2 regions of the Pseudomonas macauensis genome follow, and region 1 is predicted to be linked to the other one. Evidence: riboswitches for the same ligand, from Rfam matches in the RefSeq annotation. Region 1 holds a riboswitch; the other holds the start of a gene.
The links. Region 1 has a riboswitch for cobalamin ahead of SD196_RS03285 (CbtB domain-containing protein). Riboswitches for the same ligand answer to the same signal wherever they lie in the genome.
Positions count from the first base shown of each region.

Region 2: it holds a riboswitch for cobalamin, as region 1 does, so the genes downstream of both, SD196_RS03890 (TonB-dependent receptor domain-containing protein) here and SD196_RS03285 (CbtB domain-containing protein) in region 1, are expected to answer to the same signal.

Region 1 is NZ_CP138377.1:696,409-708,098, forward strand. Features, by position in the region: gene cobN (cobaltochelatase subunit CobN) at 1-516, opposite strand, end outside; gene cobW (cobalamin biosynthesis protein CobW) at 625-1,677, opposite strand; cobalamin riboswitch at 1,912-2,107, opposite strand; cobalamin riboswitch at 2,179-2,392, shown strand; gene SD196_RS03285 (CbtB domain-containing protein) at 2,497-2,685, shown strand; gene SD196_RS03290 (CbtA family protein) at 2,801-3,505, shown strand; gene SD196_RS03295 (cobalamin biosynthesis protein) at 3,577-3,990, shown strand; gene cobM (precorrin-4 C(11)-methyltransferase) at 3,987-4,742, shown strand; gene SD196_RS03305 (hybrid sensor histidine kinase/response regulator) at 4,832-6,610, opposite strand; gene mapR (GntR family transcriptional regulator MpaR) at 6,902-8,317, opposite strand; gene ccoG (cytochrome c oxidase accessory protein CcoG) at 8,404-9,813, opposite strand; gene SD196_RS03320 (nitrite/sulfite reductase) at 10,159-11,690, shown strand, end outside.
Region 2 is NZ_CP138377.1:810,742-822,431, reverse strand. Features, by position in the region: gene SD196_RS03900 (Ldh family oxidoreductase) at 115-1,119, opposite strand; gene dxs (1-deoxy-D-xylulose-5-phosphate synthase) at 1,374-3,278, shown strand; cobalamin riboswitch at 3,307-3,507, shown strand; gene SD196_RS03890 (TonB-dependent receptor domain-containing protein) at 3,595-5,466, shown strand; gene SD196_RS03885 (HAD family hydrolase) at 5,642-6,253, opposite strand; gene tesB (acyl-CoA thioesterase II) at 6,250-7,119, opposite strand; gene SD196_RS03875 (nitroreductase family protein) at 7,133-8,749, opposite strand; gene SD196_RS03870 (GNAT family N-acetyltransferase) at 8,746-9,297, opposite strand; gene SD196_RS03865 (MFS transporter) at 9,509-10,714, shown strand; gene SD196_RS03860 (histone deacetylase) at 10,802-11,690, shown strand, end outside.

The DNA of each region.
Region 1 (11,690 bases):
GGTTTGTGGCTCGCTCCAGGCGTAATCGCGTTGCAGGTGACGGTTGGCGAGGCAGGCGAAGAACTGCCGGGCGTTATCCATGCCGCCCTGGCGCAGGTACTGCCAGAGGCGTTCGGCATCCTGCGGCGGGACGCTGCACAGGGCGCTGAGCTCGGGGTCGGGTTTGTCGTCGCCGGGTACCGCGATCAGCGTGACGCCGCGCTCGGCCAGCGCCACCAACTGCTCCATGCCGTAGCGCCAGTAACCGACTCCACCGTGCACGGAAATCAGGATCACCTTGGCGTGCTGCAGCACCTCGTCGACGTAGAGGTCCACCGAGGCGTGGTTCTGCAACTGCATGGGGTTGGCCAGGCGCAGGCTCGGGTAATCCTCCGGCAGTTCGCGGGCGGCCTCGGCGAGCAGCGCCAGGTGCGAGTCGCCGCTGCAGAGGATCACCAGGTCGGCGGGCGTCTGGGCCAGGTCGGCGATGCCGTCGTCGGGGACGAAGCCGCCGGGTTGGGTGCGCAGCAGGTGCATGGAACTCGCTCTGTGGTGGCTATCTGTAGGAGCGAGCTTGCTCGCGAACCAGCCCGGCTTTGGTATCGCCGGGTAACGCTGTTCGCGAGCAAGCTCGCTCCTACAAGATCAGGAGAGGGCGGTACGCAGCTCGTTGGCGATGGTGGCCTGGTCCAGTTCCTGGCCGATCACTACCAGGCGCGTGGCGCGGTTTTCATCGCTGCGCCAGGCGCGGTCGAAGTGCTTGTCGAAGCGCTTGCCGACACCTTGCACCAGCAGGCGCATGGGTTTGCCGGGGATGGCGACGAAGCCCTTGATGCGCAGCACGGCGTGGCGTTCGACCAGCGCGTTCAGTGCATCCAGCAGGGCGCGCTCTTCTACTTCCGGGAGGTCGACGTGGAAGGAGTCGAACTCGTCATGGTCATGATCTTCATGGCCCTCGTGGTCGTGATGCGTCGGGCGGCTGTCGATGTGCAGCTCGGCCTCGGCATTCAGACCCAGCAGCACGGAGAGCGGCAGTTGGCCGGAATTGGCTTCGACGATCTTCACTGCCGGCGGCAGTTCCTCGGCGACTTCGGCGCGCACGCGGGCCAGGGCGTCGGCGTCCAGCAGGTCGGCCTTGTTCAGCACCACCAGGTCGGCGCTGGCCAACTGGTCTTCGAAGAGTTCGTGCAGCGGCGATTCGTGGTCCAGGTTCGGGTCCTGCTTGCGCTGCTCGTCGACCTGCTCGGGATGGGCGGCGAAGGTGCCAGCGGCCACTGCCGGGCTGTCGACCACGGTGATCACCGCATCCACGGTGCAGGCGTTGCGGATTTCCGGCCACTGGAAGGCTTGCACCAGCGGCTTGGGCAGGGCGAGGCCCGAGGTCTCGATGAGGATCTGGTCGAGGTCGCCGCGGCGCGCCACCAGCTCGCGCATCACCGGGAAGAATTCTTCCTGCACGGTGCAGCACAGGCAGCCGTTGGCCAGTTCGAAGACGCGGCCGACCGCTTCTTCTTCGCTGCAACCGATGGAGCACTGCTTGAGGATTTCACCGTCGATGCCCAGCTCGCCGAATTCGTTGACGATCACCGCGATGCGGCGGCCTTCGGCATTGTCGAGCATGTGGCGGAGAAGGGTGGTCTTACCGGCACCGAGGAAGCCGGTGACGATGGTGACGGGGAGTTTGGCCAGGGTTTTCATGCGCGCCTCGCAAGCGGAAGTTGGAAGGCGGATGAAGGGCGCGAGCGCGGGTTCGCCGCGCAACGAAGGTCGCCACCGGATCACCCCGCCCGGTTGTCTGTTGATAACGAACCGGTTCTGGATCTCGCGAGCTAGAGCCAGGCAAGGCGGAGGATCGCCGGGGACGCGGAGTTGACTGTAGTCAATGAGCAGTCCACGGCGATCCTCCAACGCAGCATGGCCGACGCGCAGCAGATCGAAAACCAGTCACGAGGCAGGTCTCCTGGCTCACAGCCCTCTGTCGTCCCTTCGCCTTCCCGCCCGAATCGGCAGTGGCGCGTGAAGAGACAGGCTGTTCACAGTTGCGGGGGCAGCCGTGGCGCATCCGAAGATTTCCACGTTCCCTCTTAGCTCCGGCCAGCGCCGGAGAACCTCGAAGGGCAGAAGGCTACGCAGCGATGACGGGGCGGTCAATCGCCGGGGATCGGTTGCCGCGCGGTTGACGCTCGCGGGGCTTCGTGGTCAGCTAGCGCGGTTTCAGGTGTCTCGCGCCGTCGCGCGCGAGGTGAAACGGGAAGCCGGTGCGTCCACAAGGACCAGTCCGGCGCTGCCCCCGCAACGGTAGGCGATCGTAGGGTCATCAGTAGTCACTGTGCGCACGCATGGGAAGACTGACCCGCTTGGCCACGAGCCAACGTCGCAAGCCCGGAGACCGGCCTGGAATGCTTCGTTTTTTGGCAAACCCGCGGTGGGCGGGCGCAGGCCGTGGCGCGACCTTTTGGCGCGTTCGAATGCGTTCAACCTCTGCGTTCTCTACTTTGATTTCTAGAGGGAACGTTCATGTCCAGCAGTATCCTGACGCAACAGGCGTCGAGCACTTCCATCCCCCTTTCCAAGCGCATCGCCCTGGCCGTCGGCGCCAGCCTGCTCGGTGCGCTGCTGGTGTATTTCGCCGGTTTCTCGCATCTGGAAGCGGTGCACAACGCTGCCCACGATACCCGTCATAGCGCGGGCTTCCCCTGCCACTGATCTGTGTGGGCTGCGTGTAGACGCGGCTGAGTTGAAGCGTCCCTGACTGCTCGTTCGATGCGGTCACGGACATGCTTTGCCTGCCATACGCGGCCCGAGAGTCCGGAGAACTGCAATGATCAAACGTATCGCCCAGACCGCCGGTTTCGCCGGTCTGATCGCGGCGCTGGTGCTGACTGTCGTCCAGTTGCTGTGGGTATCCCCGCTGATCCTCAAGGCGGAGACCTATGAGAAATCCGAGCCGGTAGCGATGGCCGAACACAGTCATGAGCACGCCGACGGTGCCGCCGCTGGCCACCATCACGACGCGGAAGCCTGGGAGCCGGAAGACGGCTGGCAGCGCATCCTCTCCACCACCGGCGGCAACCTGGTGGTCGCCGTGGGCTTCGCCCTGATGCTGGCCGGCCTGTTCACCCTGCGCGAACCGGGCAAGACCTCCGAAGGCCTGCTCTGGGGCCTGGGCGGTTTCGCCGTGTTCACCCTGGCGCCGTCGTTGGGGCTGCCGCCGGAGGTTCCGGGCACCGCCGCCGCTGAGCTGACCCTGCGCCAGACCTGGTGGATCGGCACCGCCGCGTCCACCGCCGCCGGCCTCGCACTGTTGGTGTTCGGCCGCAACTGGGCACTGAAGATCGTCGGTGCCGCGCTGTTGGTGGTACCACATGTGATCGGCGCGCCCCAGCCGGACGTGCATTCCAGCCTCGCGCCGGAAAGCCTCGCCCATGAGTTCATCATTGCCTCGCTGGTCACCAACGCGGTGTTCTGGGTGGCGCTCGGCCTCGTTGCGGCCTGGCTGTTCCGCCGCTTCGCGCCGTCGGCCTGATCCACGCGCTATGCTCGACCCCGCAGCCGGCCCAGCCGACTGCGGGGTTTTTCATTTGGAGGAGAGTGACGATGACGCTGGTTGCTGGCCTCGGTTGCCGCCGGGGCTGCCCGCTCGATGAACTGCGTGCCTTGCTGCGGGAGACGCTGGCCGAGGCCGGGCTCGACGAGTCGAACCTCACCGCGCTGGCCAGCGCCACGCTGAAGGCCGACGAGGAAGGACTGGCCGCCCTGGCCGCCGCGCTCGACCTGCCGCTGGCGCTGTTCACGCCGCAACAACTGGCCGCTTGCGAGAAACACCTGGGCGAGCCCTCCGACGTGGTGCGCGCGGCGACAGGCAGCGCCAGCGTGGCCGAGGCCGCGGCACTGCTGCAGGCCGAAGCCCAGGGCGGTGCCTCGGCACGCTTGCTGGTGGGCAAGCGCCGCAGCGAGCAGGCCACCTGTGCGCTGGCCTTTGTCCCCGTTGAGCCCCAGGAGCAACCATGACGGTCTACTTCATCGGCGCCGGTCCGGGCGATCCGGAACTCATCACGGTCAAGGGCCAGCGCTTGATCCGCGCCTGCCCGGTGATCCTCTACGCAGGCTCCCTGGTGCCGCCGGCGGTACTGGAAGGGCACAACGCCGAGCGCGTGGTGAACACCGCCGAGCTGAATCTGGAGGAGATCGTCGCGCTACTGGCGCAGGCCCACGCCGAGGGCAAGGATGTGGCGCGCGTGCACTCCGGCGACCCGTCGCTGTACGGCGCCATCGGCGAGCAGATTCGCCAGCTGCGCGAGCTGGATGTTCCCTACGAGATCATCCCCGGCGTCACCGCCACCTCCGCCTGTGCGGCGATTCTCGGCTGCGAGCTGACTCTGCCGGACATTTCCCAGACGCTGATCCTTACCCGCTATGCCAGCAAGACGCGCATGCCCGAAGGCGAATCCCTCGCCGAGCTGGCGCAACATCGCGCAACCCTGGCGATTCACCTGGGCGTCGGCCAGCTGGAATCCATCGTGGCCGAACTGCTGCCGCACTACGGCGCGGATTGCCCGATCGCGGTGATCCATCGCGCCAGTTGGCCGGATCAGGACCAGGTCACCGGTACTCTGGGCGACATCCTGCCCAAGGCTGCCGCCAAGGGCTTCCGTCGCACGGCGCTGATTCTGGTCGGCAAGGTGCTGGGGGCAGAGGGCTTTGCCGATTCGTCGCTGTACAGCGCAGGGCATGCGCATCTGTATCGAGGCGGCTCTTTGTAGGAGCGAGCTTGCTCGCGAACCTGCCCAGCGTTGGTATCGCCGGGTAACGCTGTTCGCGAGCAAGCTCTCTCCCTCAGAGGCCATCAGGTTCAATCGTCCAGCGGCTCCAGCTCGCTGAGCTGTTCGTCAATCATCGCCTTCAACTGTTCTGCCGCCAGCGGCTTGTGCAGCAACGGCCAGCCGTGGGCGGCGGCCTGGGCGAGCAGGTGCGGGTCGGTGTCGCCGGTGACCAGCACGGCGGCGATCCAGTCGTCGTCATAGTGGGCATGCAGACGGGTGATGGCGTCGATGCCGGTCTGGTGGTCGCGCAGGCGATAGTCGCTGATGATCAGGTCCGGTTTCTCCCGCGCCGCCGGGTCGTCCAGCAGGTCGGCGACGTCGGCGACGATGACGTGGCGGTAGTCCCAGCTCTGGAACAGCAGACGCAGGCCTTCGCGGTTTTCCGCGTCGTCCTCGATCACGTAGATCAGCTTGTCCGTGCCGACCACCGTGCGTGGCGGTGGGATTTCCTCTTTGCGCGGCTGCACGGCGGTGGCGCGGGGCAGGCTGATCATGAAGACGCTGCCGTGGCCTTCGCGCGAATGCAGCGCCAGCGGGTGATCGAGCAGGCGAGCGGTGCGCTGGACGATCGCCAGGCCCAGACCGAGGCCCTTGCTGCGGTCGCGCTCGGGGTTGTTGAGCTGGTGGAATTCCCAGAACACCTTCTGTCGCTCGCGCTCGGGAATCCCCGGCCCGCTGTCCCAGACCTCCACACGCACCAGGCGGCCACGGCTACGCCAGCCGATCAGCACGCCGCCGCGGTCGGTGTAACGGATGGCATTTTCCACCAGGTTGCGCAGGATGCGTTCGAACAGCGCAGGGTCCGACTGTACGAACGGCGCGCCCGGCCGCACGCGCAGGCTCAGGCCCTTGTCGGCGGCCTGCACGCTGCATTCCTGCTGGATGCGTTCGAGCAGTTCGGCGAGGGAGAACGTCTGCAGGCTGGGCTGGACGATGCCGGCATCCAGGCGCGAGATGTTCAGCAGCGCGTCGAACAGCGAGCCCTGCGCGGCGAGGGCACGGGAGATGTGGTCGACGAGGTGCTCGCTGGCCTCGTTCAGTGGCTGTTTCTTCAGCGCGCCCAGGTACAGGCCCAGGGCGTAGGTCGGCTGGCGCAGGTCGTGGCTGGCGCTGGCGAGGAAGCGGGTCTTGGCCTGATCGCTACGTTCGGCGGCCTCTTTTTCGATGCTCAGTTTCTGCAGCAGTTCGATGTTCTCGAAGCGCAGCAGCAGCGAGTCCACCAGGGTCGCGTGGAAGCGGTAGGCGAAGGCGATGATGGTGAAGGCGTAGAGCAACGCCGCCGCGCCAAGGGTCTTGCTCAGGGCGTCGGGCAGCAGCACCAGCAGGCTGGCGAAGGGCAGGGCGAAGGCCGGCAGGATGAACAGGTAGAACAGCGGCAGGACGATGCTGTAGGCGTTCATCACGCCGGTGCCCAGGCCCAGCAGGACGACCACCACATACATCTGCATCGACGGCGGCAGCACGGTCATCCAGTAGGCGGCGGGCAGGCCCCAGAGCAGGCCGGACAGCCCGGTGGTGATCATCACCTGGATCAGCCAGCGGCGCCGGGGTTCGGTGCCGCTGTCGCGCAACTGGTCGTAGCGCCGCAGCAGCCACAGGCGGGCGCCGCCGAGCAGGGTTTGTGCAGCGAACCAGGCCAGCAGCGACTCCAGCGGCAGAGCGCCCTTGAGCACCCAGGTGGTGAGGCCGGCGACCAGGTAGGCAGCGATGATGGAGAAGGGCGAGTTGCGCCGCAGCACGTCGAACTGTTCGGCGCGCACCGCTTCGGCGTAGGGGGATTGGCTGAGATCGCGCTGCCAGAGGTTCATCGGGCCGTCCGTGGACTGTCAGTGGGCACTGACTGTATAGCAACGACGGTCGGGCAAGCCCAGCGCTTTCAGGCCCGCCAGTGGTCGCCGCGCGACGCCATTCCCCGCCGCAGGTACCAGCGCACGCCCCAATGCACGCCAAGGGCGGCGCACACCGTCAACAGTATCGTCAGAGTTTCCGCATCCATGACCGTTTCCCTCGTCCGGGTTCCTGCCTGACAGGGTATTCCTGCGACAAACCGCCGCACAGGTACAGATTCTTTCCGAATGTGCGGAGCAGTCCTGCAACGATCAGCCTTGCAGCGAGTGAATGATCCGTCCGAGGGTTTCCATCGCCTGCTCGCTACGGGCTGTCCACGGGTGGCCGTAGTTCAGCCGCAGGCAGTGGCCGAAGCGTCTGGTGGCCGAGAAGATCGGCCCCGGCGCGAGGCTGATGCCCTGGGCGAGGGCGAGCTGGAACAGCTTGAGCGCGTCGATCTGCTCGGGCAGCTCCAGCCACAGGAAATAGCCGCCGCTGGGGCGGGTGACCCGGGTGGCGGCGGGGAAGTGCCGGGCCACGGCGGCGAGCATTGCGTGCTGCTGGCTTTCCAGGGCGTGGCGCAGCTTGCGCAGGTGACGGTCATAGCCGCCGTGCTGGAGGTAGTCGGCGATGGCGGCCTGGGCCGGCACCGAAGCTGACAGGCTGGTCATCAGCTTGAGCCGTTCGATCTGCTCGGCGTAGCGCCCGCCGGCCACCCAGCCGACCCTGTAACCCGGCGCCAGGCTCTTGGAAAACGAGCTGCAATGCATGAACAGGCCTTCGCTGTCGAAGGCCTTCACCGGCTTGGGCGCCTGGGCGGCGAAGTACAGTTCGGCGTAGACGTCGTCCTCGATCAGCGGCACCTGGTGCTTTGTCAGCAGGGCGGCGAGGGCGCGTTTCTTGTCCTCGGCCATGCTGGCGCCCAGCGGATTCTGGAAGTTGCTCATGAACCAGCAGGCCTTGATCGGCAGGCGCTCCAGGCTGTCGGCGAGCACGTCGAGGTCGATGCCCTCGCGCGGGTGCACGGGAATTTCCACCGCCTTCAGTTTCAACCGCTCCAGCACCTGCAGGCTGGCGTAGAAGGCCGGCGCCTCGATGGCCACCAGGTCGCCCGGCTGGGTCACCACTTGCAGGCACAGGTTCAGCGCTTCCAGTGCGCCGTTGGTGACCACCAGCTCCTCCACCGGCAGCGGCATGCCGCCGACCATGTAGCGCAGGGCGATCTGCCGGCGCAGCGCGTGGCTGCCCGGCGCGAGGTCGGCGACCACCGAGCGCGGGTCCATGTCGCGCACGGCGTGGGCCATGGAGCGCGCCAGGCGCGGCAGGGGGAAGAGTTCCGGTGCGGGGAAGGCCGAGCCGAAAGGCACGGTGTCCGGGTCCTTGATGGAACTGAGTACCGAGAATACCAGTTCGCTGACGTCCACTTCGGTGGTCTGCGCGTCGTGGCGGGCGATTTCCGGCTCGGCCAGGGCGCGCTGCACGTGCTCGCGAACGAAGTAGCCCGAGCGCGCGCGGGCGACGATCAGGCCGCGATCCTCCAGCAGGTAGTAGGCCTGGAACACGGTGGAAGCGCTGACCCCGTAGGTGCGGCTGGCGTGCCGCACCGAGGGGACTTTCTGGCCGGGGGCGAGCACACCGCTGCGGATCAGGCCGGCGATCTCGTCGGCGAATTTCTCGTAGCGCTTCATCTTGTCCTGCACGGCGGCCTGAGGGGCGGAAGAATCCGCCCACTCTAGGCGCTGTGCCGAGGTCACGCCAAGCTCCCGCGCCATCTTCAGCGCCTCGGTGAGACGAAGGTGCTGGCGGCGTCGATCACCTCATTGCCGTCGCTGACCCTGAAGTGCAGCGGCACCGAGCCGCCGGTGCTGCTCTGCGCCAGGCTTGCCACCGAGATGGCGAAGTCACGGATCTCGCCCGGCTGCAGCGTCAGCTCGGGCACGCCCTGCAGTCGGTAGCCGGCGCCGTCGGCGAGGCTCAGCTGGTAGTGCTGCGGCTGCTGGGTCTTGTTGATCAGCTTGAGGTTGTAGATGTTCTCGATCTCGCCGGCGGCGTTCTCGCGGAACAGGCCACGGTCGCGGGCGATGTCGAGGTTGATCAGCGGCCGCGCTTCCAGCGCCCAGACGAACGCGCCGATCATCACCAGCAGCACCGCCGCGTAGCCGATCAGGCGCGGGCGCAGCAGGTGGGTCTTGCCGCCTTCCAGCGCGCGCTCGGAGGTGTAGCGCACCAGGCCGCGGTCGTAGCCCATCTTGTCCATCACCGAGTCGCAGGCGTCGATGCACGCGGCGCAGCCGATGCAGGCGATCTGCAGGCCGTCGCGGATGTCGATGCCAGTGGGGCAGACCTGCACGCACTGCTGGCAGTCGATGCAGTCGCCCAGGCCGAGGGCCTTGGGATCGGCGTCCTTCTTGCGTGCGCCGCGGGATTCACCGCGTGCCGCGTCGTAGGAAATGATCAGGGTGTCCTTGTCGAACATCACGCTCTGGAAGCGCGAGTACGGACACATGTGGATGCACACCTGCTCGCGCAGCCAGCCGGCGTTGGCGTAGGTGGCGGCAGCGAAGAAGGCGACCCAGAAGGTGCTTTCCAGGTCGAGCCTGAGGGTGAACAGGTCTGCCACCAGCGGCCGCACCGGCGTGAAGTAGCCGATGAAGGTGATCGCCGTGACCAGGCTGATCAGCAACCAGAGGCCGTGCTTGGCGCCCTTGCGCAGGACCTTCTCGGCGCTGACCGGGCCCTTGTCGAGCTTCATGCGCTGGTTGCGGTCGCCTTCGGTGACCTGCTCGGCCCACATGAAGATCCAGGTCCACACGCTCTGCGGGCAGGTGTAGCCGCACCAGACGCGGCCGGCGAACACCGTGATGAAGAACAGGCCGAAGGCGGCGATGATCAGGATCGCCGAGAGCAGGATGAAATCCTGCGGCCAGAAGGTCGCGCCGAAGATGTAGAACTTGCGCTCGGGCAGGTCCCAGAGCACCGCCTGGCGGCCGTTCCATTGCAGCCACAGGGTGCCGAAGAACAGCAGGAACAGCAGCGCGCCGCCCAGCCGGCGCAGGTCGCGGAAGCGTCCGGCGAAGCGCTTGGTGTAGACCGTCGGGGTGACGGCCGACAGTGGTTTCGGCGGCGGGGTGAAACGTTGCGGTGCGTCGATCTCGATGACCTTCGCGGGGATTCTTTCGCTCATTGTCGTGGCCCATCAGGCAGAAGAGGCGCCGCGACTGTACGAACCGTTCTGCACCCGAAACAGATTCAGGTTCGCCGGAAAAAACCATATCAGATGGCGAAATCCGCCCTGTGCCGCGTCGCTGCGGGGTTGGCGCCATACGTGATAAAGCGCCTGATCGGGCCTGTTGCGGCAACTGGTCGCAGGCCCGTCGGGGCAAGCATCGCTCGCATCTGATCCGGTTTTTCCCGTTCGATCTGCCGCTGTTTTGCACAACAGGCGCCGGCCATAGTTCGGTCAACCGAAAAGTGGCGCGTCCGACGACAGAAGCAGGCCGCCACGCAACGATCCGAAGGTGGCCTGGCGATGTACCGATACGACGATTACGACCGCGCCCTGGTGCGCGAACGGGTGGCGCAGTTCCGCGATCAGGTGCAGCGGCGCCTGAGCGATGAGCTGAGCGAAGAGGAATTCCTGCCACTGCGCTTGCAGAACGGCCTGTACCTGCAGAAACATGCCTACATGCTGCGGGTGGCGATTCCCTACGGCACTCTGTCCAGCGAGCAGATGCGTACCCTGGCCTGGATCGCCCGCGAGCACGACCGTGGCTATGGCCACTTCACCACGCGGCAGAACATCCAGTTCAACTGGGTGGAACTGGCGCGTGTGCCGGACATCCTCGAACGCCTCGCCGATGTCGAGATGCATGCCATCCAGACCTCCGGCAACTGTGTGCGCAACATCACCACCGAGGCTTTTGCCGGGGTTGCCGCCGACGAGTTCCTCGATCCGCGCCCGCTGGCGGAAATCCTTCGCCAGTGGTCCACGGTGAACCCCGAATTCCTGTTCCTGCCGCGCAAGTTCAAGATCGCGATCTGCGCCGCCGAGGAGGACCGCGCGGCGGTGATGATGCATGACATCGGCCTCTACCTGCGCCGCGCAGAGGACGGCGAGCTGCGTCTGAAGGTGCTGGTCGGCGGCGGGCTGGGGCGCACGCCGATGCTCGGCCAGGTGATCCGCGACGACCTGCCCTGGCAGCACCTGCTGTCCTACGTCGAAGCCATCCTGCGCGTGTACAACCGCCACGGCCGGCGCGACAACAAGTACAAGGCGCGGATCAAGATCCTGGTGAAGGCGCTGGGCATCGAGGCGTTCTCCCGTGAAGTGGAGGAGGAGTGGCAGCACCTGCGCGACGGCGAGGCGCAACTCACCCTCGACGAATACGAGCGCGTGGCGGCCGCATTCGATCCGCCGGTCTACGCTCCTGCCGACGAACTTGCCTACGGCACGGCGCTGGCCGCCGACGCCGCATTCGCCCGCTGGGTTTCGCGCAATGTGCGCCCGCATCGCGTGCCGGGTTATGCCAGCGTGGTGCTGTCCACCAAACCGGGCGCCGAGGCGCCGCCGGGGGATGTCACCGCCTCGCAGATGGAGCGCGTGGCCGACTGGGCCGAGCACTTCGGCTTCGGCGAAATCCGCGTCGCCCACGAACAGAACCTGGTGCTGCCGGACGTGCGCAAGGCAGACCTTTACGCACTCTGGCGCGAGGCCTGCGACGCCGGGTTGGGCACGCCGAACCAGGGCCTGCTCACCGACATCATCGCCTGCCCCGGCGGCGACTTCTGCGCACTGGCCAACGCCAAGTCGATCCCCATCGCCCAGGGCATCCAGCAGCGCTTCGAGGACCTCGACTACTTGCACGACCTGGGCGACCTCAGCCTGAACATCTCCGGCTGCATGAACGCCTGCGGACACCACCATATCGGCAACATCGGCATCCTCGGCGTCGATAAGAACGGCAGCGAGTGGTACCAGATCACCCTCGGTGGCGCGCAGGGCGTGAACAGCGCACTGGGCAAGGTGATCGGCCCGTCCTTCAGCGCCGCCGAGGTGCCGGA
Region 2 (11,690 bases), 110 kb from region 1:
GCGCGGGTGGAGAACCAAGGGGCTTTTCGTAGGAGCGAGCTTGCTCGCGAACCAACCACCGCTGCGGGCCCAGGTTCGCGAGCAAGCTCGCTCCTACAGAGAATGTACCCCGCGTTACTCCAGCAGCCCACGCAGATCGGCATACAACGAATCGCTGATCTCCACGCCCTCGGCCAGGCTGCGCTCACGCGCGGCGAAGCGGCGTTGCGAGGGCAGGCGCGCGCCCATGTCGACGATGGATTCGAACAGCGTCTCCGCCCGCGCCAGGTGCTGCGCGGCATCGGCGCCAAGGAAGCGCGTGGGGTCGATGGCGATCAGCAGTTCGCCGTGATAAGGCGACGACTTCGTCCCGGCATCGAAGACCGAGGACTCGGCACTGGTCAGGTCGCCAATCAAGGGCCCGGCGATCAGCTCGACCATGGTCGCCAGTGCCGAGCCCTTGTGCCCACCGAAGGTCAGCATGGCGCCCTCGAGCACGGCGCCAGGGTCGGTGCTGGGGTTGCCGTCGGCATCGATGCCCCAGCCCAGCGGAATCGCCTTGCCCTCGCGCTCGTGCAGCTGGATTTCCCCACGCGCCACGACCGTGGTGGCGAAATCGAAGACGTAGGGGTTCTGCCCGGCCCGCGGCCAGCCGAACGCGATGGGATTGGTGCCGAACAACGGCCGCGTTCCACCCGCCGGTGCCACGTAGGCCTGGGCCGGCGTGACCGCAAGCGCCACCAGGCCGTGGGCGGTGATCCGCTCGATCTCCACCCAGAGCGCCGAGAAGTGCACGCAATGATTGATCGCCAATGCGGCGATGCCCTGGCTGCGCGTCTTCTCCACCAGCTTCGGCAAGCCAAGATCGAAAGCGCACTGCGAGAAGCCGCCCTTGGCATCGACGCGCACCAGCGCCGGCGCGGGCTCCGACAGCTCCGGCACGGCATCGAGCGACACCTTGCCGGCGCGCGCCGTATGGATGCAACCCAGCAACCGCCAGACGCCATGGGACGTACAGCCATCGCGCTCACCGGCCAGCACGGTGTCGGTCACTGCCTGCACGTGGGGTTCGCTGAAACCGTGGTGGCGCAGGATCGCCACCGACAGCTCGCGCAATTCTTCCAGGCTCAATCGGGTCACGCCGTCCTCCTCAATCCTTACCCGTCGTCTGCGTCCGATGCGGCAATCCGCCGCCGGACCGTTCCGGCCTACAGTGGCCGCTCCGGCCTCCCACCGCTTGCGCACAATCGGCTAGCCCGACGACGATTTCGGCACAGCCCGCGACTGCGATCCGACCATCCGGTCAGCCGATGGATTGGCCCCACGTTGCTTGGGCCAATCCCAAGCATCAGGTAAACTCCCGCATCTTTTGCCTTCTCATAACGATCAGCCTGATGCCCACGACGTTCCACGAGATTCCCCGCGAGCGCCCCGCCACGCCCCTGCTCGACCGCGCCAGCACGCCGGTCGAACTGCGCCGGCTGGGCGAAGCGGAGCTGCTGACCCTCGCTGACGAACTGCGCCAGTACCTGCTGTACAGCGTTGGCCAGACCGGCGGCCATTTCGGCGCCGGGCTCGGCGTGATCGAGCTGACGGTCGCCCTGCACTACGTCTTCGACACCCCGGACGACCGCCTGGTGTGGGACGTCGGCCACCAGGCCTACCCGCACAAGATCCTCACCGGCCGCCGCGAGCGCATGGGCAGCCTGCGCCAGAAGGACGGCCTGGCCGCCTTCCCGCGCCGCTCGGAGAGCGAGTACGACACCTTCGGCGTCGGCCACTCCAGCACCTCCATCAGCGCCGCACTGGGCATGGCCATCGCCGCGCGCATGCAGGGCTCGGGCCGCAAGTCGGTGGCGGTGATCGGCGACGGCGCGCTGACCGCCGGCATGGCCTTCGAGGCGCTGAACCACGCGTCGGACGTGAAGGCCAACATGCTGGTGATCCTCAACGACAACGACATGTCGATCTCCAAGAATGTCGGCGGCCTGTCCAACTACCTGGCCAAGATCATCTCCAGCCGCACCTATTCGAGCATGCGCGAGGGCAGCAAGAAGATCCTCTCGCGCCTGCCGGGCGCCTGGGAGATCGCGCGCAAGGTCGAGGAACATGCCAAGGGCATGCTGGTCCCCGGCACCCTGTTCGAGGAGCTGGGCTGGAACTACGTCGGCCCCATCGACGGCCACGACCTGCCGACCCTGATCGCCACCCTGCGCAACATGCGCGACCTGGACGGCCCGCAGTTCCTCCACGTGGTGACCAAGAAGGGCAAGGGCTTCGGCCCGGCCGAGATCGACCCCATCGGCTACCACGCCATTACCAAGCTGGAGCCGATCAAGGCCCCGGCGGAGCCGAAGAAGCCATCCGGTCCCAAGTACTCCAGCGTGTTCGGCCAGTGGCTGTGCGACATGGCCGCCCAGGACCCGCGCCTGGTCGGCATCACCCCGGCGATGAAGGAAGGCTCGGACCTGGTGGCCTTCGCGGATAAATTCCCGGACCGCTACTTCGACGTCGCCATCGCCGAGCAGCACGCCGTGACCCTGGCGGCCGGCATGGCCTGCGACGGCGCCAAGCCCGTGGTGGCGATCTACTCCACCTTCCTGCAGCGCGGCTACGACCAGCTGATCCACGACGTCGCGGTGCAGAACCTCGACGTGCTGTTCGCCATCGACCGCGCCGGTCTTGTGGGCGAAGACGGCCCGACCCATGCCGGCAGCTTCGACCTTTCCTACCTGCGCTGCATCCCCGGCATGCTGGTGATGACCCCCAGCGACGAGAACGAACTGCGCAAGCTGCTCACCACCGGCCATCACTTCGAAGGCCCGGCGGCGGTGCGCTACCCGCGCGGCACCGGCCCCAACGCCCTCATCGAGGCGGCGCTGGAACCGGTCGAGATCGGCAAGGGCGTGGTGCGCCGCGAAGGCAAGGCCGGCAAGGTCGCCTTCCTGGTGTTCGGCGTGCAACTGGCCGAGGCGCTGAAAGTCGCCGAGCAGTTCGACGCCACCGTCGCCGACATGCGCTTCGTCAAGCCGCTGGACGAGGAACTGGTACGCCAGCTGGCCGCCAGCCACGACCTGCTGGTGACCCTCGAGGAAAACGCCGTGATGGGTGGCGCCGGTGCCGCCGTCAGCGAATTCCTCGCCCGCGAGAACATCCTGCAGCCGATCCTGCACCTGGGCCTGCCGGACTACTACGTCGAGCACGCCAAGCCCGCACAGATGCTCGCCGAGTGCGGTCTTGACGCTGCCGGCATCGAACGCTCGGTGAGCGCTCGCCTGGAGGCGCTCGGCAACCGCTGAGCGCATGCCTCTCCCGGAGTATTGCCAGTGACGGGCGCACCCACTAAGGTGCGCCCGTTTTCGTTCGAGGTAACGGGAAGCAGGTGAAAGACCTGCGCTGCCCCCGCAACGGTAACCGACCGCAGGCCCCGGCCTGCAGCGCTGCGAACCGCCACTGTGCATCCGCATGGGAAGGCCGCAGACGTGAGTGTCGGCAGCCCGGAGACCGCCCTCGTACGCCCCGACAGGTGTTGCGGAGGGCCGCACCGTCAAGTGCGGCCCGCCGCCCTTGCCACGCCCTCCTCGAAAGTCATCCGACCGCTTTTGAGGACGATCCATGAAACTGACCCGACTCGCCCTGGCCACCGGCCTGCTGCCCGGCCTGGCCTTCGCCGAAACCACCGTTCCGACCGGCGACGTCTACGCCATGCCCGCCCTGGTGATCACCTCGGGCCGCCACGTCCAGCCGCGCGCCCAGGCCACCGCCGCCAACAGCGTATTCACCCGCAAGGACATCGAACGCCTGCAGGTACGCAGCGTGCCCGAACTGCTCAAGCGCGTGCCCGGTGTGCAGATGGGCAGCTCCGGCGGGGTGGTCTCCTACTCCGTTCGCGGCACCAGCACCGCGCAGACGCTGGTCCTGGTCGACGGCCAGCGCGTTGCCTCGGCCAGCACCGGCATCGCCCGCCTGGACTACCTGAGCATCGACAACATCGAACGCGTGGAAGTGACCCGCGGTCCGCGCTCGTCGCTGTACGGCGCCGACGCCATCGGCGGGGTGATCCAGATCTTCACTCGCCGTGGCGAGGCCGGGCTGCACCCGGAAGTGCGCCTGGCGGCCGGCAGCCACGGCACCTTCGAACGCAGCGTGAATCTCTCCGGCGGCGACGAGCGCACCACCTTCAACCTGGGCGGCAGCCTAGACGAGAGCGATGGCTGGGACCGCACCAGCGACAACGTCGGCGCCGACAGCGACGACGACGCCCAGCGCAACAAGGCCGTGCACCTGAACCTCGACCACCGCTTCAACGAGGACTGGAAGGCCGGCCTGAACCTCAACGACCAGCGCGGCAAGAACGAATACGACGACGCCTACAACTTCGAGCCGGGCCTGCCGCGCGACGAATTCCGCGTCAGCAGCTACAGCGGCTACCTCGAAGGACAGCTCACTGACATCTGGAACAGCCGCCTGGAACTGGGCCGCAGCTTCGACCGCAACAAGGCCGTGGGCGCCGCCGACAGCTGGAACAACGGCACCCTGGAAACCACCCGCCACTCGGCCGGCTGGATCAACCGCCTGCAACTGGACGCCGCCAACCAGCTCGCCCTGGGTGCCGACTGGTACGAAGACCGGGTCGAAGGCAGCACCGAGTTCGCCCAGGACCAGCGCGAGAACCACGCCTTCTTCGCCCAGCACAGCTTCAAGGGCGAACATTTCGGCACCGAACTGGGCCTGCGCCACGACGACAACCAGGTCTACGGCACCCAGAACAGCTGGAACGCCGCCTTCAGCCTGCCGGTGGGCGACAACCAGAGCTGGATCGCCAGCTACGGCGAAGGCTTCCGCGCGCCGACCTTCAGCGACCTCTACTACCCCGGCGCCGGTAACCCCAACCTCAAGCCCGAGACCTCGAAGACCTACGAGCTGCAATGGCGCGGCGATTTTTCCGGCACCCATCTGGAGGCCTCGCTGTACCGCACCGACGTCGACGACCTGATCGCCTGGGACAGCACCAGCAACCAGCCAGAGAACATCGCCAAGGCGCGCATCAATGGCTTCGAGGCCAGCGTCGCCCGCGAGGTGCTGGGCTGGCAGGCGAACCTCGGCCTGAGCCTGATAGACCCACGCGACCGCGACACCGGCCACACCCTGCCCACGCGCGCGCGCCGCACCCTGAGCCTGGACCTCGACCGCCAGTTCGGCGCCTACGGCGTCGGCGGCTCCTGGCGCGCGGTCAGCCAGCGTTATGACGACGCCGCCAATACCCGCGAACTCGCCGGCTACGGCGTGCTCGACCTGCGCACCAGCTGGCTGGCCAGCGATGAGATTCGCTTCGACCTGAAGCTGGATAACGCCCTGGACCGCAACTACGCCCTGGGCGACTACCTGCGCCCGACCAGCCCGATGGACTTCATGGGCGAAGCCCGCCCCTACCGCGAACCGGGCCGCACCGCGCTGCTGGCGGTGACCTGGACGCCGGAGTTGTAAGGGCCTGCCCCGACCGTAGGGCGTACAACCGTTCGCGGTTGTACGCCGTCGGCGCCAAAGCCCGGGCAAGGAGCAGTTCGTAGGGCGAATAACGCCTCTGGCGTTATCCGCCGTTGTGGGATTTGGGTGTTTCTGCGCCAAAGCACTGAATATCCCTGTTCACCCGTCTGAGGGCCTAGCCCAACACCCCCGCCATCCGCCCCAACTCCGCGCAATCACGCGCATGCCAGTCGGTCAGCTCCGGCCAGGGATTTTCCGGCAGATGATCCGGCAGGTTCACCAGCGCACTGCACGCACCAGCCGCGCGGGCGCAGTCGAGATCGAAGCGATAGTCGCCGACCATCAGCATCCGCTGCGGCGCCACATCCCAACGCGACGCCAAACGCAGCAAGCCGTCCGGGCTGGGCTTCGGATCAGCCTCGCCACGGCCGAGAACATCCTCGGCGGCGAAGCAATCGCCAATGCCGATGGCCTCCAGAGTGATCAGCGCCAGCTCATGGGCATTGCGGGTCAGGATACCCAGGCGATAGCCCGCGCCATGCAGCGCCCGTACCAGCGCCACCGCACCGGGCGCTGCGGTGGAGGCCACCGCCAGCTCGCGCTCGTGCTCCAGCAGCCAGGCATGCTTGGCCGCCGCCTCGTCCTCTGGCAGTGCCGCGAGATGGGAGAGGATGTCGTGCTCCTGGGGAATGCCCAGGGTCCGCTTGATCGCCGGGAAGTCGTGCACCGCCAGGGTCAGGGTACCGTCCATGTCGAACACCCAGTGGCGTATCTCGTCGAGTCTCACGACCAATCCTCGCGGTGGCGGATCAGGCCTTCCTGGGTCGCCGAAGCGACCAATTGGCCGTCACGGTTGAACACGCTGCCGCGAACGAAGCCACGGCCATTGCCGGCCCAGGGACTGTCGATGGCGTAGAGCAGCCACTCGTCCGCGCGCAGGTCGCGGTGGAACCACACGGAATGGTCGATGGTGGCGACCTGCATGTCCTTCTGCCACACCGAGCGGCCATGGGGCAGCAGCGAGGTGGTGAGGAAACCGAAGTCCGAGGCGTAGGCGAGGATGTACTTGTGCAGCGCCGGCACGTCCGGCAGCTTGCCGTCGGCACGCAGCCAGAGGTACTTGATCGGCTCGCCGACCACCGGGTCATAAGGGTCGTTCTGAGTGACCGGGCGGATTTCGATGGGCTTGGGGTACAGCAGCTTGTCGCGGATGCGCTCGGGGAACTGCTGGGCGCTGCGCTGCTTGAGCTCGAGGTCGGTCGGCAGGTTCTCCGGGCCGACCACGTCGGGCATGGTGATCTGGTGTTCGAAGCCCCCTTCGTCAGTCTGGAACGAGGTGCTCAGGGCAAAGATCGGCTGGCCCTTCTGGATCGCGGTGACGCGGCGGGTGCTGAAGGTGCCGCCGTCGCGCACGCGGTCGACCTGGTAGACGACCGGCTTGCTGGCATCGCCCGGACGCAGGAAGTAACCGTGCATCGAGTGTACGTGGCGCTCGGGATCGACGGTCTGGCTGGCCGCCGACAGCGCCTGGCCGAGCACCTGCCCGCCGTAGAGCTGGCGGAACCCGAGGTCCTGGCTCATGCCGCGGAACAGGTTCTCTTCGATCTGTTCCAGGCTCAGCAGAGCCACCAGGTTGTCCAGGATCTGGGTCATGCGCGTTGTTTCCTCAATTGCGGTCTTGCTGAAGTGGGAGGCGGCGTGGCGCGCTGTAGGCGGGAAGGCTGGTGAGGCGTTCATCCCAGACCGCGCGGCCGATAGTGAAATGATAGAGGCTGACCGGGCAGTCCGGACCACCACCGAGCAATTCGTCCAGCGCCGGATCGAAATAGCAGCCGATGCCGGTGCCCGACAGGCCCGCCGCCTCGGCTTCCAGGTAGAGCAGCTGGCCGACCTGCCCGGCCTCCCAGTACAGGCGCGGATAGGTCCAGGCGCCCTCGGCCAGCGCGGCGTCGAGATCAACGAGCATGGCGAAGGCGACGCAGCCGTCGCCAGCGATGTCCTGCCCGCAGGACAGGAAGGCCGACAGCCCGCGCGCATCGCCGGACAGCAGGCGGTACAGCGGCGCACCGCTCTCCGTCACCGGCTGCCACAGGTAATCCTCACGCAACCCGCCTGGCTCGCGACCACTGCGGCCCAGCCAGTACAGCCCTGGTTCCAGGCCCTGGACGCGGTGGACGAAGATCAGCAGGTCGATGCGCGCCGGCTCGCCCGTGCAGGCGAACGGTACGGGCGAGCGCTCCGGCAGCAGGCGGCGCAGCCAGGCATACAGCAGCTCGGCGTGAATGCCGCTACGCCCATCCATGGACTGCGCGCTGCGCCGGCGATGCAGGATCGGGCGTAGCGGCAGGCCGGGATTATCCACAGCCGGATCGGCGTTCGCGGCGCGCCATTCACGCGCCGGCAACATCGGCGCGCGACACAGGTGGTGCACGCGCTCCAGCTCCGGCCAGTGCCGATAGTCCCGCGACAGGCGATTCGGCACGCCGGCCAGCGGCAGTGCGGCGAGCCCCTTGAGCAGGGTCTCCGGCAATGGGAACTCGGCCGCCTGCGCCGGACCGATCCACAGCAGCGCGTCGGCGCATTCGCGTTCGCTGAAGCCTTCGCGGTCCAGGCCGATCAGCGCATCCAGCCGCGACTCGGCCGCGCCTCGCAGCAGGCGAACCTCCCAGCCCTGGATCGCCGCGGCGATGCTCAGGCAGGCCAGCGCGTGGCCAAGGTCGTGATGGCAGTAGCGGTAGGCGCGCTCGCCGTACTTCCAGGCCTCGCGCCAGGGAATGCTGGCCAGCGCCAGCAGGAAGCCGCCGGCGGGCAGCGCGGCGTCCAGTTGCTCGGCCAGGGTCGCGGGCAGCTCGGCGCGCACCTCCAGCACATGCTCGTCGGCGCTGTAGTGCGCCAGCAGCGCGGCGTTATCCACAGCCCCGGAAGGCAACAGCAGATAGGCTTCGGTCGGGTGCAGGTTGCCGCTGGACGGGTTGACCCGCAGCGCCCAGCGACTGCCACCGGCCTCTTTCCAGGCGGAGATCGCCAGGCTGTCGTAGAGCAGTTGCGAGACGGCCTGGAGACTCAGCGGCGCCGGCTGGCCGATGGGCCCGGCGAACACCTCGTCGTAGCCGGGCGATTCCTCCTGCGGCCGGTGCAGCAACTCGATGAGGCGGGCACCGGCATAGCGGCGAAACGGCGCCGGCTGGGTCGCCCAGTCGAGCTGGCCTGGGCCGGGGGCGAAGCGCTCCGGACGGTGCCGGCTCAGTTCGTGGTAGACGCGCACGCCGTCTTCAGGAGTCATGCCGCATCTTCCCGGCGGATTCGGTACAGCACGTGCTGACGCAACGCGTGGCCTTCCGGCAGGCGCGGATGTTCGAAATCACCGGCCTCATCGCGCTGCATGCCCAGGCGCTGCATCAGCCCTTGGGACGGCAGGTTGGCCGGCACGGTGAAGGCCACCACTTCATCCAGCCCCAGTCGCTCGAAGGCGAACGCCAGCGCCGCGCGGGCCGCTTCCAGCGCGTACCCCTGACGCCAATAGGCGGCATTGAAGCGCCAGCCGATTTCCACCGCCGGGGTGAAGGGTGCGTCGAAGGACACCCGCGCCAACCCGAGCACGCCGATGAAGGCGCCGTCCTCGCGGCGCTCGACGATCCATTGGCCGAAGCCGTGCTCGTCGAAGTGCAGCAGGATGCGCGCGGCCAGCAGGTCGCTGTCCTCACGGCTCAGGCAGGCGGGGAAGTGCCGCATCACCTCGACGTCGGCGTTCAGCGCGGCGAAAGCCGGCAGGTCGGCGGCGCGCCAGGGTCGCAGTAGCAGGCGCTCGGTGGTCAGGCTGGGAATATCCATCGACGGGCCTTCGGTTTTAATCGGGAGCCCCATGATACCCGCAGACGTGTCTGGCGGACGCAGTCCGTCCGGCCAGCGCAATCGATTCAGCACATCCTCGCCCGCATCTGGTATTTTTATCGCACCCTCGCTGTCGGTCACTGCCTTGACCGTGCCCTGAGCAGACAGCCGCGCCGCCACGGCGCACCTCGAAAAAGACCAAGGAAACCCCATGACCACCTCCACCACCGGACTGCAACGCAGTACGGCCCTGGTGCTTTTCGCCCTTGCCGTCGGCGGCTTCGCCATCGGCACCACCGAATTCGCCACCATGAGCCTGCTGCCCTACTTCGCCCCGGCCCTGGGCATCGATGCCCCGACCGCCGGCCACGTGATCAGCGCCTACGCCCTGGGCGTGGTCGTCGGCGCGCCGCTGCTGGCGGTGCTCGGCGCGCGCCTGCCGCGGCGCACCCTGCTGGTGCTGCTGATGGCGCTGTTCGCCCTCGGCAACGGCCTCAGCGCCCTGGCGCCGACCTACCACTGGATGCTGCTGTTCCGCTTCATCAGCGGCCTGCCCCACGGCGCGTACTTCGGCATCGCCGCGCTGGTCGCCGCCTCCGTGGTGCCGGCGCACCGGCGCACCGTGGCGGTCGGGCGGATGTTCCTCGGCCTCACCGTCGCCACCATCATCGGCGTGCCGCTGGCCAACTGGCTGAGCCAGGCCGTGGGCTGGCGCTGGAGCTTCGCCCTGGTCGCCGCCCTGGGCGTCGCCACCATGATCTGCGTGCGCCTGTTCGCCCCGTACTCGCCGGCCGAGCCGGACTCCAGCCCACTGCGCGAGCTGGGCGCGCTCAAGCGCGGGCAGGTCTGGCTGACCCTGGGCATCGGCGCCATCGGCTTTGGCGGGCTATTCGCGGTGTATACCTACCTGGCCGACATCCTCGGCGCCGTCACCCACGTCTCGCCGAGTGTCGTGCCGCTGGTGATGGCGGTGTTCGGCGTCGGCATGACCCTGGGCAACCTGTTCATCCCGGTGCTCGCCGACCGCGCCGTGATGCCCACCGCCGGCGGCCTGCTGGTGTGGAGCGCGGTGGTGCTGGCGATCTTCCCGTTCACCGCCGGCAACATCTGGACCATCGCCATCTGCGTGTTCTTCGTCGGCTTCGGCGGCGCCCTGGGCACCGTGCTGCAGACACGCCTGATGGACGTCGCCGAAGACGCCCAGGGCCTGGCAGCGGCGCTGAATCACTCGGCATTCAACTTCGCCAATGCTCTCGGCCCGTATCTGGGCGGCCTGGCCCTGGCGGCCGGCTACGGCTGGACCTCGCCGGGCTGGGTCGGCAGCCTGCTGGCCATCGGCGGCTTCGTGCTGTGGTCGGTCGCGGTGGCCACCAGTCGCAACGAGCGCCGCGGCGCGGCACTGTCCAGCGAAGGTTGAACGCAAAAGGGCCGGCGCACTGCCGGCCCTTTCGTCTGCGCGCTCCGCCGACGTAACCTGTGGTGTCTCTTCCGATCTGCCGACACCATGCCACTGCCCCTGGTCTACCACGACGACTACAGTCCGCCGTTCCCGGACAACCACCGCTTCCCCATGGAGAAGTTCCGCTTGCTGCGCGACCATCTGGTGGACAGCGGGCTGGTCGGCGATGCCGAACTGCTGCGCCCGGAACTCTGCCCGGTGGACATCCTCGCCCTGGCCCACGACCGCGCCTACATCGAGCGCTACTGCAGCGGCGAGATGAGTCGTGAGGAACTGCGCCGCCTCGGCCTGCCCTGGACCGAAGCCTTGGCCCGTCGCACCGTACGCGCGGTCGGCGGCTCGGTGCTGAGCGCGGAGCTGGCCTTGCAGCACGGCCTGGCCTGCCACCTGGCCGGCGGCACGCATCACGCGCACTACGACCATGCCTCGGGCTTCTGCATCTTCAACGACCTGGCAGTGATCAGCCTGTACCTGCTGGAAAGCGGCAAGGCCAACCGCGTGCTGATCTTCGACTGCGACGTGCACCAGGGCGACGGCACCGCGCGCATTCTGGAGAACTTGCCGGATGCGGTGACGGTGTCACTGCATTGCGAGAAGAACTTCCCCGCGCGCAAGGCGCAGAGCGACTGGGACATTCCCCTGCCGCTGCACCTGGGCGACGCCCAGTACCTGAAGGTGGTCGAGGAGGCGCTGGACTACCTGCTGCCGCTGTACCAGCCGGACATCGTGCTCTACGACGCCGGCGTGGACGTGCACAAGGACGACGCCCTGGGCTACCTGCAACTCACCGATGCCGGGCTGGCCGCGCGTGACGAGCATGTCATCCGCCGCTGTCTTTCCAGCGACATCCCGGTGGTCGGCGTGATCGGCGGCGGCTACGACAAGGACCGCCAGGCCCTGGCGCGGCGCCATGGCATCCTGCACCACAGCGCCA